DNA from 2 places in the Streptomyces sp. NPDC051987 genome. Region 2 is predicted to be linked to the other one. Evidence: riboswitches for the same ligand, from Rfam matches in the RefSeq annotation. Region 2 holds a riboswitch; the other holds the start of a gene.

Region 1 (6,284 bases), on a different contig from region 2:
GCGGGAGCAGACGGGGACGGAGGGTTTCCTGGTCGGGCTCGGCCTCGCCGTCCTGCCGGTGCCGCTGCTCGTGGCCGCCTTCCGGTGGCTCGACCGGGTGCAGCCCGGTCCCTGGCGGAACCTGCTGTTCGCCTTCGCGTGGGGCGCCTGCGCGGCCGCGCTGATAGCCATCGTCGCCAACAGCTTCGCGACGAAGTGGATAGCGACGGCGACCGCGGATCCGAGCAGCGCGGACCGGCTCGGGGCGACCGTGATAGCGCCGGTGGTCGAGGAGTCGGCGAAGGCGGCGGCCGTGCTCCTCGTCTTCCTCTTCCGCAGACGGGACTTCACCGGGATCGTCGACGGGGTGGTGATAGCCGGGGTCACCGCCACCGGGTTCGCGTTCACCGAGAACATCCTCTACCTCGGCACGGCCTTCGGGACCGACCAGCTGACCGGTGACAGCGGGATCGCCTCCGTCACCGCCGCCACCTTCTTCGTGCGCATCGTGATGTCCCCGTTCGCGCACCCGCTCTTCACCGTCCTCACCGGCATCGGCTTCGGCATCGCCGCGCTCTCCGGGGAGCGGCAGCGGACGCGGCGGGTGCTGGTGCCGCTCGCCGGGCTGCTGCTGGCGATGAGCATGCACGCGTTCTGGAACGGGTCGTCGACGTTCGGCCAGTTCGGCTTCTTCGCCGTCTACACCATGTTCATGGTGCCGACGTTCGGACTGCTGACCTGGCTGGCCGTGTGGACGCGCCAGCGTGAGCTGCGCACCGTGCGGGAAGAGCTGCCGGCGTACGTCTACGCGGGGTGGCTGGGGGCGGCCGAGCCGTTCGTGCTCGGGTCGATGCGGGCGCGGCAGATGGCCCGGGAGTACGCCTCGTACCACTTCGGGAAGGCGGCGGGGAGGTCGGTCGCCGAGTACGAGGGGTACGCGACGACGCTGGCGCTGCTGCGGCGCCGGGGGCAGCGGGGGCGGGCGGGGGCCGACTTCGTGGTCCGGGAGCGGGAGCTGCTGGCGGAGCTGTGGGGCCGACGGGAGCTGGTGCGGCCGGCCCTGGAGTACGCGGCCCGGACGGCCGCGCCGGGCGGCTGGCCGGGGTACGCCGCTCACGTGCCGTCGCCTTACGGGGCGCCCGTCCCGGGGTGGCAGGGGGCGGCGGTGCCGTACCCGTCGTACAACCCGTACCGGAGCTAGCGCTCCGAGGCCGCGGAGGGTACGGCACCGCCGGGACGCGCCGTGGTGGCTGAGCGGTGTCGCGGCGCAGGAGAAGTCGCCGGCGGCCGCCGGGCGCGGGCCGTCAGGCGGAGGCTGTCGTCAGCTTGTTGAGGTCCTCGTCCGTCAAGGTCAGCTCTGCCACGCCCAGCAGCGGCGGGAGTTGGTCGAGGGTGCGGGCCGAGGCGATCGGGGCCGTGACGGTGGGCTGGGCCGCCAGCCAGGCCAGGGCGACCGTGGGGATCGGGGCCTCGTGGGCCGCGGCGACCTCGTCGAGGGCCGCCAGGACCTTCTGGCCGCGCTCCGACTCGGCGTACTGGGCGACCCGGCCCGCTCGCGCGCTGTCGACCGTCGTGCCGGGCCGGTACTTGCCGGTGAGGAAGCCGGACGCCAGGGCGAAGTAGGGGACGGCCGCGAGGCCGGTGCGGGAGGCCAGGTCCTGCAGCGGGCCCTCGTAGGTGTCGCGGGAGACCAGGTTGTAGTGGGGCTGGAGGGCGACGTAGCGGGCGAGGCCCTCGCGGTCGGAGAAGTCCAGGGACTCCTGGAGCCGCTCCGGCGTGATGTTGGACGCGGCGATGTGCCGGACCTTGCCCGCCCGCACCAGCTCGTCCAGCGCGCCGATGATCTCCTCGACCGGGACCTCGGGCTGGTCGAAGTGCGTGTAGTACAGGTCGACGCGGTCGGTGCCCAGACGGCGCAGGGACGCGTCGGCGGCGGCCTTGATGTTGGCGGCGGACAGGCCCGGGTACTCGGGGTGCTGGCTGACCTTGGTCGCGATGACGACGTCGTCGCGGTTGCCGCGCGCCTTGAGCCACTTGCCGATGATCGTCTCGGACTCGCCGCCCTTGTTGCCCTCGATCCACGCCGAGTACGAGTCGGCGGTGTCGACGAAGTTGCCGCCCGCGGCGGTGTAAGCGTCGAGCACGGCGAACGAGGCGGCCTCGTCGGCGGTCCAGCCGAAGACGTTACCGCCGAGGGCGAGCGGGAAGACCTCCAGGTCGGAGGCGCCGAGCTTGCGGAGGGATGCGGAAGAACCAGTCATGCCCCACTTCAACACGCGTCCCCGCACGCCCCATCCCGGCGCAACACGAAGTTCTTGTAAAGGCGTCGGTTCTTGCAAAGGCGTCGGGTCTTGTAGAGGTGTCGGGTCTTGTAAAGGTCTCGCGGCCCGTCCGGGTCAGGGGTTGAGGCCCTTGCCGCGCAGCCAGGCCATCGGGTCGATGGCGGTGGCCTGTCCGTTCGGGTGGACCTCCAGGTGGAGGTGGGGGCCGGTCACGTTGCCGGTGGCGCCGACGCGGCCGATGACGTCGCCGGTGGCGACCTTCTGGCCGACCTTCACGCCGATCGAGGACTGGTGGCAGAACCACAGCTCGGTGCCGTCGTCGAGGGTGATGATCGTGCGGTAGCCGTAGGCCCCGGCCCAGCCCGCCTCGGTGACCGTGCCGCTGTGCACGGCCTTGATCAGCGTGCCGGTGGGCGCGGCGAAGTCGAGGCCGGTGTGGTAGCCGGAGGACCACATGGAGCCGGCCTGGCCGAAGGTGCCGGTGAGCGTGTACGAGACGACCGGCAGCGTGTACTGCTTGGCCAGCTCGGCGAGGTGGGCCTGCTCGGCCTTCTGCTTCGCGGACGCCTCGGCCTTCTCCTTGGCGTCGGCGGCCTTCGCTGCGGCCGCCTTCTCCGCCTTGGCCTCGGCGGCGGCGAGCGCCTTGTCGGCGGCGGCGGCGGCCTTGGCGCCGGCCTTGGTGTCGAGCTGGCTCTGCTGCTGCGCGGCCTGGGCGATGATCCGGCTGCGCAGCGCTTCACCGGCGTCCGCGGAGGAGTCCGCGTCGGTGGCGGCCGCCGTGGTGACGCTGCTGAGGGCGGTCTGGACGGCCTGGTGACCGCTGTCCTCGCCCAGCAGGGAGCTGACGGAGGAGGGCAGGTCGGACAGGGAGATGGAGACCGGCGGCTTGCCGGTGTTCGCGCTGGCCATGCCGCCCGCGCCGACGGCAGCGATGACGCCGACGCCGAGAACCGTGGAGCTGCGGGCGAGGCCGCCGCCCTTCTGCTTGGTGACCCGGTGCCGGCCGCGGACCGCGGCGAGGGACTCCTCGGTGGGGTTCCACTCCTCGAAGGGGCCCTCGTCGGAGCGGTAGCCGCCGTAGCCGAAGGTGTCGGGTCGGCGCTGGCTGGGCACGAACGGGGCTGTGGGAGCAGGCGGGTTGGACGCCACGCGGGCGCACTCCTTTCCTTCCGCCGCCTACCGGGTTAGCTGACGGGTTCGGAGCAGGAAGGTCTCCTACGCGCGTATACCTGCCGTTTCGTACCCGGCGGTAGACGTGCGATTCACCCCAAGGTGGTGGTTCCCCGGTTCCCTTGCGGGATTCGGCGCGTGCGCACGGAGCCGTCTCGGGTGACGGCTGGGACGACCGCGCTGCGTTATCGAACGTTAATAGACCCGGCTATCAGTTTCCAAGCTGTTGGCCTTGATCATTAAGCTTTCAAAGCCTGGACTTACCTGCCATGACCGGTCAAAAACGGTCGAGTCGACGAGGCGCGCGGCTCGGCTCAGGAGTCCCACAGGTATCGGTGGTGACCACGTCCACGGAGCGCTGGATACGACTCAGGGCCGGAATCCGATGCATGCATCGGATTCCGGCCCTGGGCTTCAGTAGCGGGGACAGGATTTGAACCTGCGACCTCTGGGTTATGAGCCCAGCGAGCTACCGAGCTGCTCCACCCCGCGTCGGTGACACCAGCATACGCCATCCGAAGACCGGGAGTCGCACGGGTTAAACAAGCGGTGCAGGTTCCGGGCCGGCAGGCCCCCGATCGTGGCCGCGATCTCGTCGGGTGCCTCTTCGGCCATGCAATGCCCGGCGCGGGTCAGCTGGTGGTCCAGGTCCGGCGCCCAGGCCTTCCACACCCCGGGAGCGTCGTAGCCGAGCTGCGCGCCCCACACGCCGGCGCCGCCAGCGGAATGCTGACCCTGGGCCCGGTGGCGCGGTACCTGGCCGCGGGCCGGTGGGGGCTTGTCGCGCAGTTCCCCGCGCCCCTGAAGGGGCGCTGCCGCAACGTGCCCCGAAGGGGTGCTGGGTCCCCCCGGCCGAAGGCTGGGGGAGGAACTGTGCGAGCACCCCCAGGCACCCGCACCCGCAAAAGCACCGCGGCCCGCCCCTCCTCGATCTCCCCCCTCGGTCTCCCCCTCACCCGAGAAGATGCCCGTTCGGTGCCTTCGCCGGCGTCTCGTACTCCTCCAGGACCAGCACCGACACCCCCGCCTCGCGCAACGCCCCCGTCCCGTCGGCCGCCGTCACGAACGTGTCCGGCTCGCGCCAGGCGGTCACCACCCGCCGTACCCCGGCCCGCAGGATCAGCTCGGCGCAGGGGTGCGGACGGGAGGCGCGGCGGGTGCAGGGTTCGAGGCTGGTGTAGACCGTGGCGCCGGGCAGGCGGGGGTCGGCCGGGGGGATCTTGGCCAGGGCCGCCTCCTCCGCGTGGACCACGGGATCGCCGGCCTCCCGGGAGTGGCCGCGGGCCAGTTCCGTGCCGTCGGACGCGACCACCACCGCGCCGACGCTGAACGCGGTCGGGGAGGGCGGGCAGTCGGCCGCCAGTTCGCAGGCGAGCCGCAGCCAGTGGCGGTCGGCGGCGGACGGCACCGCGCCCGTGCCCGGGGCCGTGGGCTCGTACCGGGTCAGGACGACGTCCTCGATACGGCGGGTCTCCAGGAGCCGCAGCCGCCCGGCCTGGTAGCCGCCCGGCCCGAACAGGCGCGGGGCCTTCGGATCGCCGACGAAGAGCGGGGCCAGCACCAGCTGGAGCTCGTCGGCCAGGCCCTGCTGGAGGAGCTGGGTGTGGACCGTGCCGCCGCCCTCGACCATCAGGCGCCGGACGCCCCGCACGTCGTGCAGGTGCTCCAGGAGGCGCCGCCAGTCGAGCTCCGGGCCCAGGGACACGACGTCCGCCGCGACCCGGGCCCGCTCCGCGCCCTCGTCCGTCGTGTAGACGGCCTTCGCGCCGCCCGTGTGCCAGAACTTCGCCTCCGGGTCCAGTTCTCCGGTCGCGGTGACCGTGACCTTGAGGGGGTACTCCGGCCTGCCCGCCGCCAGCCGGGCCGCGCGCCGATCCGGGTCGTTGACCAGAAGCCGCGGGTTGTCCGCGCGGATGGTGCCGGCGCCGACCAGGATCGCGTCGACGGACGCCCGCACCTCGTCGACGCGGTCGAAGTCGGCCGGCGAGGAGAGCAGCAGCCGGTCGGGGCCGGTGTCGTCGAGGTAGCCGTCGAGGGAGACGGCGGCGGAGAGCAGGACGTAGGGGTAGGGCATCGGACGCGCTCACTCCCGGGGACGGGCAGTCTTGGTTAAAGTTTGAAACAAACCTACACTGGGTGCATGAAGACTCGCTGGCTCACTCCCAAGGAGCAGCGCGCGTGGCGCGCGTTCATGGCGGCGACGCACCTCCTGGAGGACGCGATCGACCGGCAGCTCCAGCAGGACGCCGGCATGCCGCACCTGTACTACGGCATCCTCGCCAACCTCGCCGAGGAGCCGGAGCGCAGGCTGCGCATGACCGACCTCGCCGAGAAGTCGAAGATCACCCGGAGCCGGCTGACCTACGCCGTGACGCGGCTGGAGAAGGACGGGCTGATCCGGCGCGAGGACTGCCAGTGGGACAAGCGGAGCAGCTTCGCGATCCTGACCGACGAGGGCATGGCGGTGCTGGAGCGCACGGCACCGGGGCACGTGGAGACGGTGCGGGCGGCGGTCTTCGACCAGCTCTCCGACGAGCAGGTGGAGCAGCTGGAGACGATCGGTTCGGCGATCGCGCGGGCGCTGGAGGGCGACGAGGCCCCCAGGCCGACGTCGGACGAGGTGCCGTGGCGGCGTCGCTCGTCCCCCTGTTCCGGTTCGTGAAACCGGGACTCGCGAAACCTCGGGGTAATCTGTTGCTTCAAATTTAAAGCATGAGGTAGGGTTCCCTCCGTGGATCTGCTTCAAATCTGAAGCAGGCACCCGCGACGTCCCGTACCGGGACTGCCGTCCTGCACCCGGACACTGGAGAACCCGATGACCGACTTCCCCGCCGCCACCCAGCGCGCCCGTGT
Region 2 (6,284 bases):
GGTAGGCGTGCGCCTGCTTGGCGGCACCGGGGTCGATCACCACGAACCCGGTCTCCCCCGGCATCACATAATGCAGCCGCTCGCGGATCTGCTGCTCGGCGTACGCGTCGTCCTGCCACCGTGCCTTGAGGTCGCGCAGCTGCTCGACCCGCTGCCGGGCCTGCTCCTGCTGCCGTTCCAGGTCGGAGATCTCGGCGCGCTGGGAGACGTACTGCCGCATCGGATAGGCGAGCGCGACGACCATCGTGCACAGCACGATCGCGAGCAGCGCGGCACGGCCGGTGAGCCGGGAGCGGCGGGCCTGGCGCCTGGTCTGGGAGCGGTAGACCCTGGCCGCCGTCTGCTCGCCGAGCAGCTTGAGCCTGGTCGCGGTGGAGAACCGGTCCCGGTCCTTCACGGCCATGTCCCCGCCTCCCTGGTCGCCCTGGTACGTGCGTACGTCCCCGGACACGGTACGGGACCGGGTACGGGGACGTACGTACGACTGGCTAAGCCTTGACCGATTACCGGCTCGGCCGGCTCAGCCCTTGAAGCGGGGGAACGCGGAGCGGCCCGCGTACACCGCCGCGTCGTCGAGGATCTCCTCGATGCGCAGCAGCTGGTTGTACTTGGCGACGCGCTCGGAGCGGGCCGGGGCGCCGGTCTTGATCTGGCCGCAGTTGGTGGCGACGGCCAGGTCGGCGATGGTGACGTCCTCGGTCTCGCCGGAGCGGTGCGACATCATGCACTTGAAGCCGCTGCGCTGGGCCAGCTCGACGGCGTCCAGAGTCTCGGTCAGGGAACCGATCTGGTTCACCTTCACCAGCAGGGCGTTGGCGGTGCCCTCCTCGATGCCCCGGGCCAGGCGCTCCGGGTTGGTGACGAACAGGTCGTCGCCGACGAGCTGGACCTTGTCGCCGAGCTTGTCGGTGATGACCTTCCAGCCGGCCCAGTCGTCCTCGAACAGCGGGTCCTCGATGGAGACCAGCGGGTACGCGGCGACGAGCTCCTCGTAGTACTCGGTCATCTCGGCGGCCGAGCGGGACTTGCCCTCGAACTCGTACTTGCCGTCCTTGTAGAACTCGGACGCGGCGACGTCGAGCGCGAGCGCGATCTGCTCGCCGGGGACGTAACCGGCCTGCTTGATGGCCTCCAGAATGAGGTCCAGCGCGGCGCGGTTGGACTCCAGGTTCGGGGCGAAGCCGCCCTCGTCGCCGAGGCCGGTGGACAGGCCCTTGTTCTTCAGGACCTTCTTGAGGGTGTGGTAGACCTCGGCACCCCAGCGCAGCGCCTCGGAGAAGGACTCCGCGCCGATCGGGGCGATCATGAACTCCTGGATGTCGACATTGGAGTCCGCGTGCGAGCCGCCGTTGAGGATGTTCATCATCGGGACGGGCAGCAGGTGCGCGTTCGGGCCGCCGAGGTAGCGGAACAGCGGCAGGTCGGACGCCTCGGAGGCGGCGTGCGCGACGGCGAGGGAGACGCCGAGGATGGCGTTGGCGCCGAGCGAGCCCTTGTTGTCGGTGGCGTCCAGGTCGAACATGGCCTGGTCGATCAGGCGCTGCTCGGTGGCGTCGTAGCCGACCAGCTCCGGGCCGATCTGCTCGATGACGGCGAGGACGGCCTTCTCGACGCCCTTGCCCAGGTAGCGGTTGGGGTCGCCGTCACGGAGCTCGATGGCCTCGAAGGCGCCGGTGGAGGCGCCGGACGGGACGGCGGCACGACCCGTGCTGCCGTCGTCGAGGCCGACCTCGACCTCGACCGTGGGGTTGCCTCGGGAGTCCAGGATTTCCCGGGCTACGACGACGTCGATGGACGGCACGAGCATCTCCTTCTTGGGATGTGACGCTGGTTGTGCGGGGCGCACGTGGGCCTCGGCGGCCCTTGCTCAGCCTTGCGACTAGAGCCTAACCGTCCCGGGCCCGTCGGCCGGCACGACCGACCGGCCCGTGGACACACAGACGGTACTCATTGTTCACGTGCGGAACAAAGGGGGGGCCGATGAAGAACGGAAGAAGAGCGGACCAAGAAGGGGAACGGCGGGCCGACGGGGCGCCCGGACGGCTCGACGGCGGCAAAGAGAAACCCCGCTCCGGTGCGTACGGGGGGAGACGCACCGGAGCGGGGGGCTGTGGGGACGGGGGTGGTCCTCACGCGGTCTCCACTATGGGGACCACGGTTGTGCGGGAGCTGTGGCCCAGCTGGGCGCCGCCGAGTACGCGCGGCGCTGCGGGCGCGGCCCTTACTTCAGGTGGAGCTGCTGGCCCGGGTAGATGACGTCGGCGTCCTCGACGATGTCCTTGTTCAGCTTGAACAGCGCCTGCCAGCCACCCTTGACCTTGTGCTTCTCGGCGATCGAGCTGAGGGTGTCGCCCTTGACGACCTTGTACTCGCCGTCGCCCTTCTTGACCTTCTTGCCGGTCGGGGTGGTGACCGTCTTCTTGGCGGCCGGGCGCTCGGCGGAGCGGGAGGCGGCCTGGGTGTCGGTCGAGCGGCTGCCGGCGCTGCTGCTCGACGAGCTGGAGCTGCTGGAGCTGCCGCCGACGTAGGCGGCCCCGGACAGGCCCTTGCCGCAGACCGGCCAGGCGCCCTTGCCCTGGGCGGCGAGGACCTTCTCGGCGATCTGGATCTGCTGCGCCTTGGTGGCCTGGTTGGCCTGCGCGGCGTACTGCGTGCCGCCGTACGCGGCCCAGGTGGAGGCGGAGAACTGCAGACCGCCGTAGTAGCCGTTGCCGGTGTTGATGGCCCAGTTGCCACCCGACTCGCACTGGGCGACGGCGTCCCACTCGGAGGCGGTGGCCGCGGAGGCGCTGCCGGACGCCATCAGCGGAGCGGCCACGGCGACGCCGGTGACACCGGCGACGGCGATGGCGCGGACGGCCTTGGACGGACGGCGGTGCTTGCCCTTGCCGGAAAACAGCATGGATCGATCCCCTCACCGACGCCTGCGAGGTGAGCTGTCGGGTTCGGGCCGGTTGAGTTGCCCGGCCGCACACCCGTGTGTCGGTGCGCGGCTTCACCCCGAGCCGGATCGGCAGCCTCGACTGCCGGCCCCGGCACTTACCTTGGGTCCCCCGCTCCTGCCTACGGCGCTTGACGCGACGACTGTTCCCGGACGGCCGCTGGCAGGACTCGGCGTTGCGACAGCCGGGGCTCGTGGTGACGAGCGGCCTCGACCGTAAACAGGGCATCAGGTGAATTTCAAAGATGATCAGGGCTTCTGAGACTCATCCCACACTTTCGCCAAACCGGACATCAGACCCGAAACGGGACGTCAACTCTCGCTACTTTTCGCCCGGTTCGCCGCCGAGTTTCAGGGTCTGACCGGGGGCGATGGCGTTCGGGTCGGCACCGATGTCGGCCTTGTTCACGGCATAGAGCGCACGCCATCCGCCGTCGAGGTCAAGGGAGTCGGCGATGGAGGCGAGGGTGTCGCCCTCGCGGACGGTGTAGGTGTCGTCGTCCCGGGAGGCGTGCCGTCCGGAGGAGGTGGCACTCTGACCGTTCGTCACGTTCTCGTCCGCCGAGCCACCGCGATGCTTGCCACCGCCACTGACGGCACCCGTGTCGACCAGACTCCAAGAACCCCCGGTCTGCCACGAATTGTCCGAGTCGTCGGCCTCGGCCGTGACGGGATCCTCACCCGCCTTCGCGGTCCCGGAGTCGGAGCTGGAGCCGGAGTTCGAGCTGGAGGAATCCGACTTGTCGGTCTTGGCGGATTTGCTGGGGGTATCCGCCGTGGCGTCACCGCCCGCGCTCGCGCTCGGGGAGGGGGCTCCGGAGTCACTCCCGGAGACCGTGGCGCCCGGGGAGGAGCCGGAACCGGAGCCGGCGGAGGACGACGCGTCCGACAGCCCGGAGGACGAGTCCGACGAGTCGGAGGAAGCAGACGAATCACTCGACCCGCCGAGCCCCGTGTCCACGTTCACCGAGGCGTCGTCGGAGGAGAGCCCGGCGAGCAGGGCGCAGGTCCGCCAGGGCTTGGTGCCCTGGTCGGCGAGTATCTTCTCGGCGACCGAGATCTGCTGCGAACGGCTCGCCTGGTCCGGCGTCGCGGCGTACTCCGTCCCCCCGTACTTGTCCCAGTCGTCCAGGGAGATCTGGAGGCCGCCGTAGTAGCCGTTGCCGCTGTCGGCACTCCAGGAGCCGCCACTTTCGCACTCGGCCACCTGGTCCCAGGTGGAGCCGTCGGCCGCGTGGGCGCTCACCGCGCCGAGGAGCGGGATGGCGATGGCGGAGCCGGTCACCCCGGCCGCGACGAGGAGGGCCGGAGCCTGACGGGGGCGACGGTGACGACCGTTCCCGGAGAGCATGCGGAAACCTTTCGAGCGACAGCGGTGACCAGCGCGGCGGGTCCCGCAGGGGCGCCGCGCTGATGAGTGAACGTATCGACAGACGATCACTTGTCACAAGTTAATGCCGCGTAGATCACGTGAAGATCACAGAGTTGAGCGCTGATCACCTTTTGCCGAGGTGGGCCGGTACGGGCTCGGCGTGAACTCCACGGGGAGGGTGCGCAGTCCGCGCATGATGAGCCCGCCGCGCCACCGCAACTCGCTCTCGTCCACGGCGAGTCGCAGATCGGGGAGGCGGGTGAGCAGGCCGGCGAGCGCGGTCTGGCCCTCCAGGCGGGCGAGCGGGGCGCCCAGGCAGTAGTGGATGCCGTGGCCGTACCCGAGGTGCTGGTTGTCGCGCCGTGCGAGGTCGAGGGTGTCCGGCTCGGCGAACCGCTCCGGGTCCCGGTCCGCCGCGGCCAGGACGACCAGAACCGGGTCGCCGGACGCGATGCGCCGGCCGCCGATGGTGACGGGCTCGGTGGCGAACCGCCAGGTGGCCAGCTCCACCGGCCCGTCGTAGCGCAGCAGCTCCTCGACACCTGTCTCCAGCAGGCCGCGCTCGCCGGCTGCGAGGGAGTCCTGCAGCCGGACGCGCTGCTCGGGGTAGGTGAGCAGGGCGTACGTCCCGTTTCCGATCAGGTTGACGGTCGTCTCGAAACCCGCGAACAGCAGGATGAAGGCCATGGCCGCGGCCTCGTTCTCGGTGAGGTGCTCGCCGTGGTCCGAGGCCCGGATGAGCCCGGAGATGAGGTCCTCGCCGGGAGCGGCCTCGGCGGACAGCGCCTCCCGCTTGCGGTGGATCAGCTCGGCCAGATATCCGCGCATCTTCTTCACGGACCGCGCGACCCCGCCCCGCGGCCCTCCCGCCTGCCCTGCTTTCGTATGTCGCAGCATCATCCCCGCCCAGTCCCGGAAGTCGTCCTGGTCCTCGCGCGGAACGCCGAGCAGGTCGCAGATGGCGTAGATGGGGAGCGGAAAGGCGAACTCGTGGATGAGGTCGGCGGACCCGTCGGCCGCGAACCCGTCGATGAGCCGATCGGTCAGCTCCCGCACCCGCGGCGCGAACTCGGCCACCCGGCGTGGCGTGAACGCCTTGCTCACCAGCCGCCGCAGCCTGGTGTGGTCCGGCGGATCGATGTTCAGCAGGTGCGTCATCAACTCGGCCTTGCGCTCACCCGGGATGCCGGTCTTCCCCTTGGCGTGCGCGGGCTCGTCGTGATGCGCGGGGTTCTTGGAGAGCCTCGGGTCGGCGAGTGCCTGTTTCGCGTCGGTGTAGCGGGTGACCAGCCAGGCCTCCACCCCGCTGGGGAGAGTGGCGCGGTGGACGGGGGCGTTGTCGCGGAGCCAGGCGTAGGCGGGGTAGGGGTCCGTCGCGAACTCCCAGGTGAAGAGTTCGGGTGCGGCGGAGGTCACCTCTGCACCCCCTCCGCCGCCCGCACCGCGTCCCGGTAGGACCGGGCCGCCGCGCGCAGGGCCGCCTCCGGGTCGATGCCCTCCGCCTCGGCGTGGGCCGCCAGCGCGAGCAGTTCGTAGCCGATGCCCTGGGCCTGTGGCAGCGGCACGTCCAGTCCCGCCGTGCGCACCCGGGAGGCCAGCTTCGCCGCCAGTGCGAGGCCCGGCTGCGCGAGGGGCACGCCGTCCGTCACCGACGCGCGCTGCTTCTCTATCGCCTTGGTGCGCAGCCAGTGCTCCTTGACCTCCTCCGGGGTGGAGGCGGTCGCGTCGCCGAAGACGTGCGGGTGGCGGTGGATGAGCTTCGCGACGATGCCTCCGGCCACGTCGTCGATGGAGAAGGGGGCGTCCGGGTCCTCCTGGGCGATCCGCGCGTGGAAGACGACCTGGAGGAGCACGTCGCCCAGTTCCTCGCGCAGTTCGTCGCGGTCGCCCTCCTCGATCGCCTCGACGAGTTCGTACGCCTCCTCGATGGCGTACTTGGCCAGGCCCTCGTGGGTCTTCAGGGAGGACCAG

What was found. Region 2 has a riboswitch for cyclic di-AMP ahead of AB0M11_RS07405 (transglycosylase family protein). Riboswitches for the same ligand answer to the same signal wherever they lie in the genome.
Region 1: linked by a shared signal. The riboswitch ahead of AB0M11_RS31810 (M23 family metallopeptidase) and the one ahead of AB0M11_RS07405 (transglycosylase family protein) in region 2 are both predicted to bind cyclic di-AMP.

What each region holds. Positions count from the first base shown of each region.
Region 1 is NZ_JBFAXI010000082.1:13,161-19,444, reverse strand. Features, by position in the region: gene AB0M11_RS31820 (PrsW family intramembrane metalloprotease) at 1-1,180, shown strand, start outside; gene AB0M11_RS31815 (aldo/keto reductase) at 1,284-2,240, opposite strand; gene AB0M11_RS31810 (M23 family metallopeptidase) at 2,376-3,410, opposite strand; cyclic di-AMP (ydaO/yuaA leader) riboswitch at 3,418-3,578, opposite strand; tRNA gene AB0M11_RS31805 (tRNA-Met) at 3,850-3,923, opposite strand; partial or broken gene AB0M11_RS31800 (alpha/beta hydrolase) at 3,990-4,136, opposite strand; gene AB0M11_RS31795 (dihydrofolate reductase family protein) at 4,384-5,505, opposite strand; gene AB0M11_RS31790 (MarR family transcriptional regulator) at 5,572-6,093, shown strand; gene ribA (GTP cyclohydrolase II) at 6,247-6,284, shown strand, end outside.
Region 2 is NZ_JBFAXI010000009.1:654-6,937, forward strand. Features, by position in the region: gene AB0M11_RS07395 (septum formation initiator family protein) at 1-403, opposite strand, end outside; gene eno (phosphopyruvate hydratase) at 521-1,807, opposite strand; gene AB0M11_RS07405 (transglycosylase family protein) at 2,222-2,902, opposite strand; cyclic di-AMP (ydaO/yuaA leader) riboswitch at 2,907-3,081, opposite strand; gene AB0M11_RS07410 (transglycosylase family protein) at 3,264-4,292, opposite strand; gene AB0M11_RS07415 (cytochrome P450) at 4,419-5,729, opposite strand; gene AB0M11_RS07420 (nucleoside triphosphate pyrophosphohydrolase) at 5,726-6,284, opposite strand, start outside.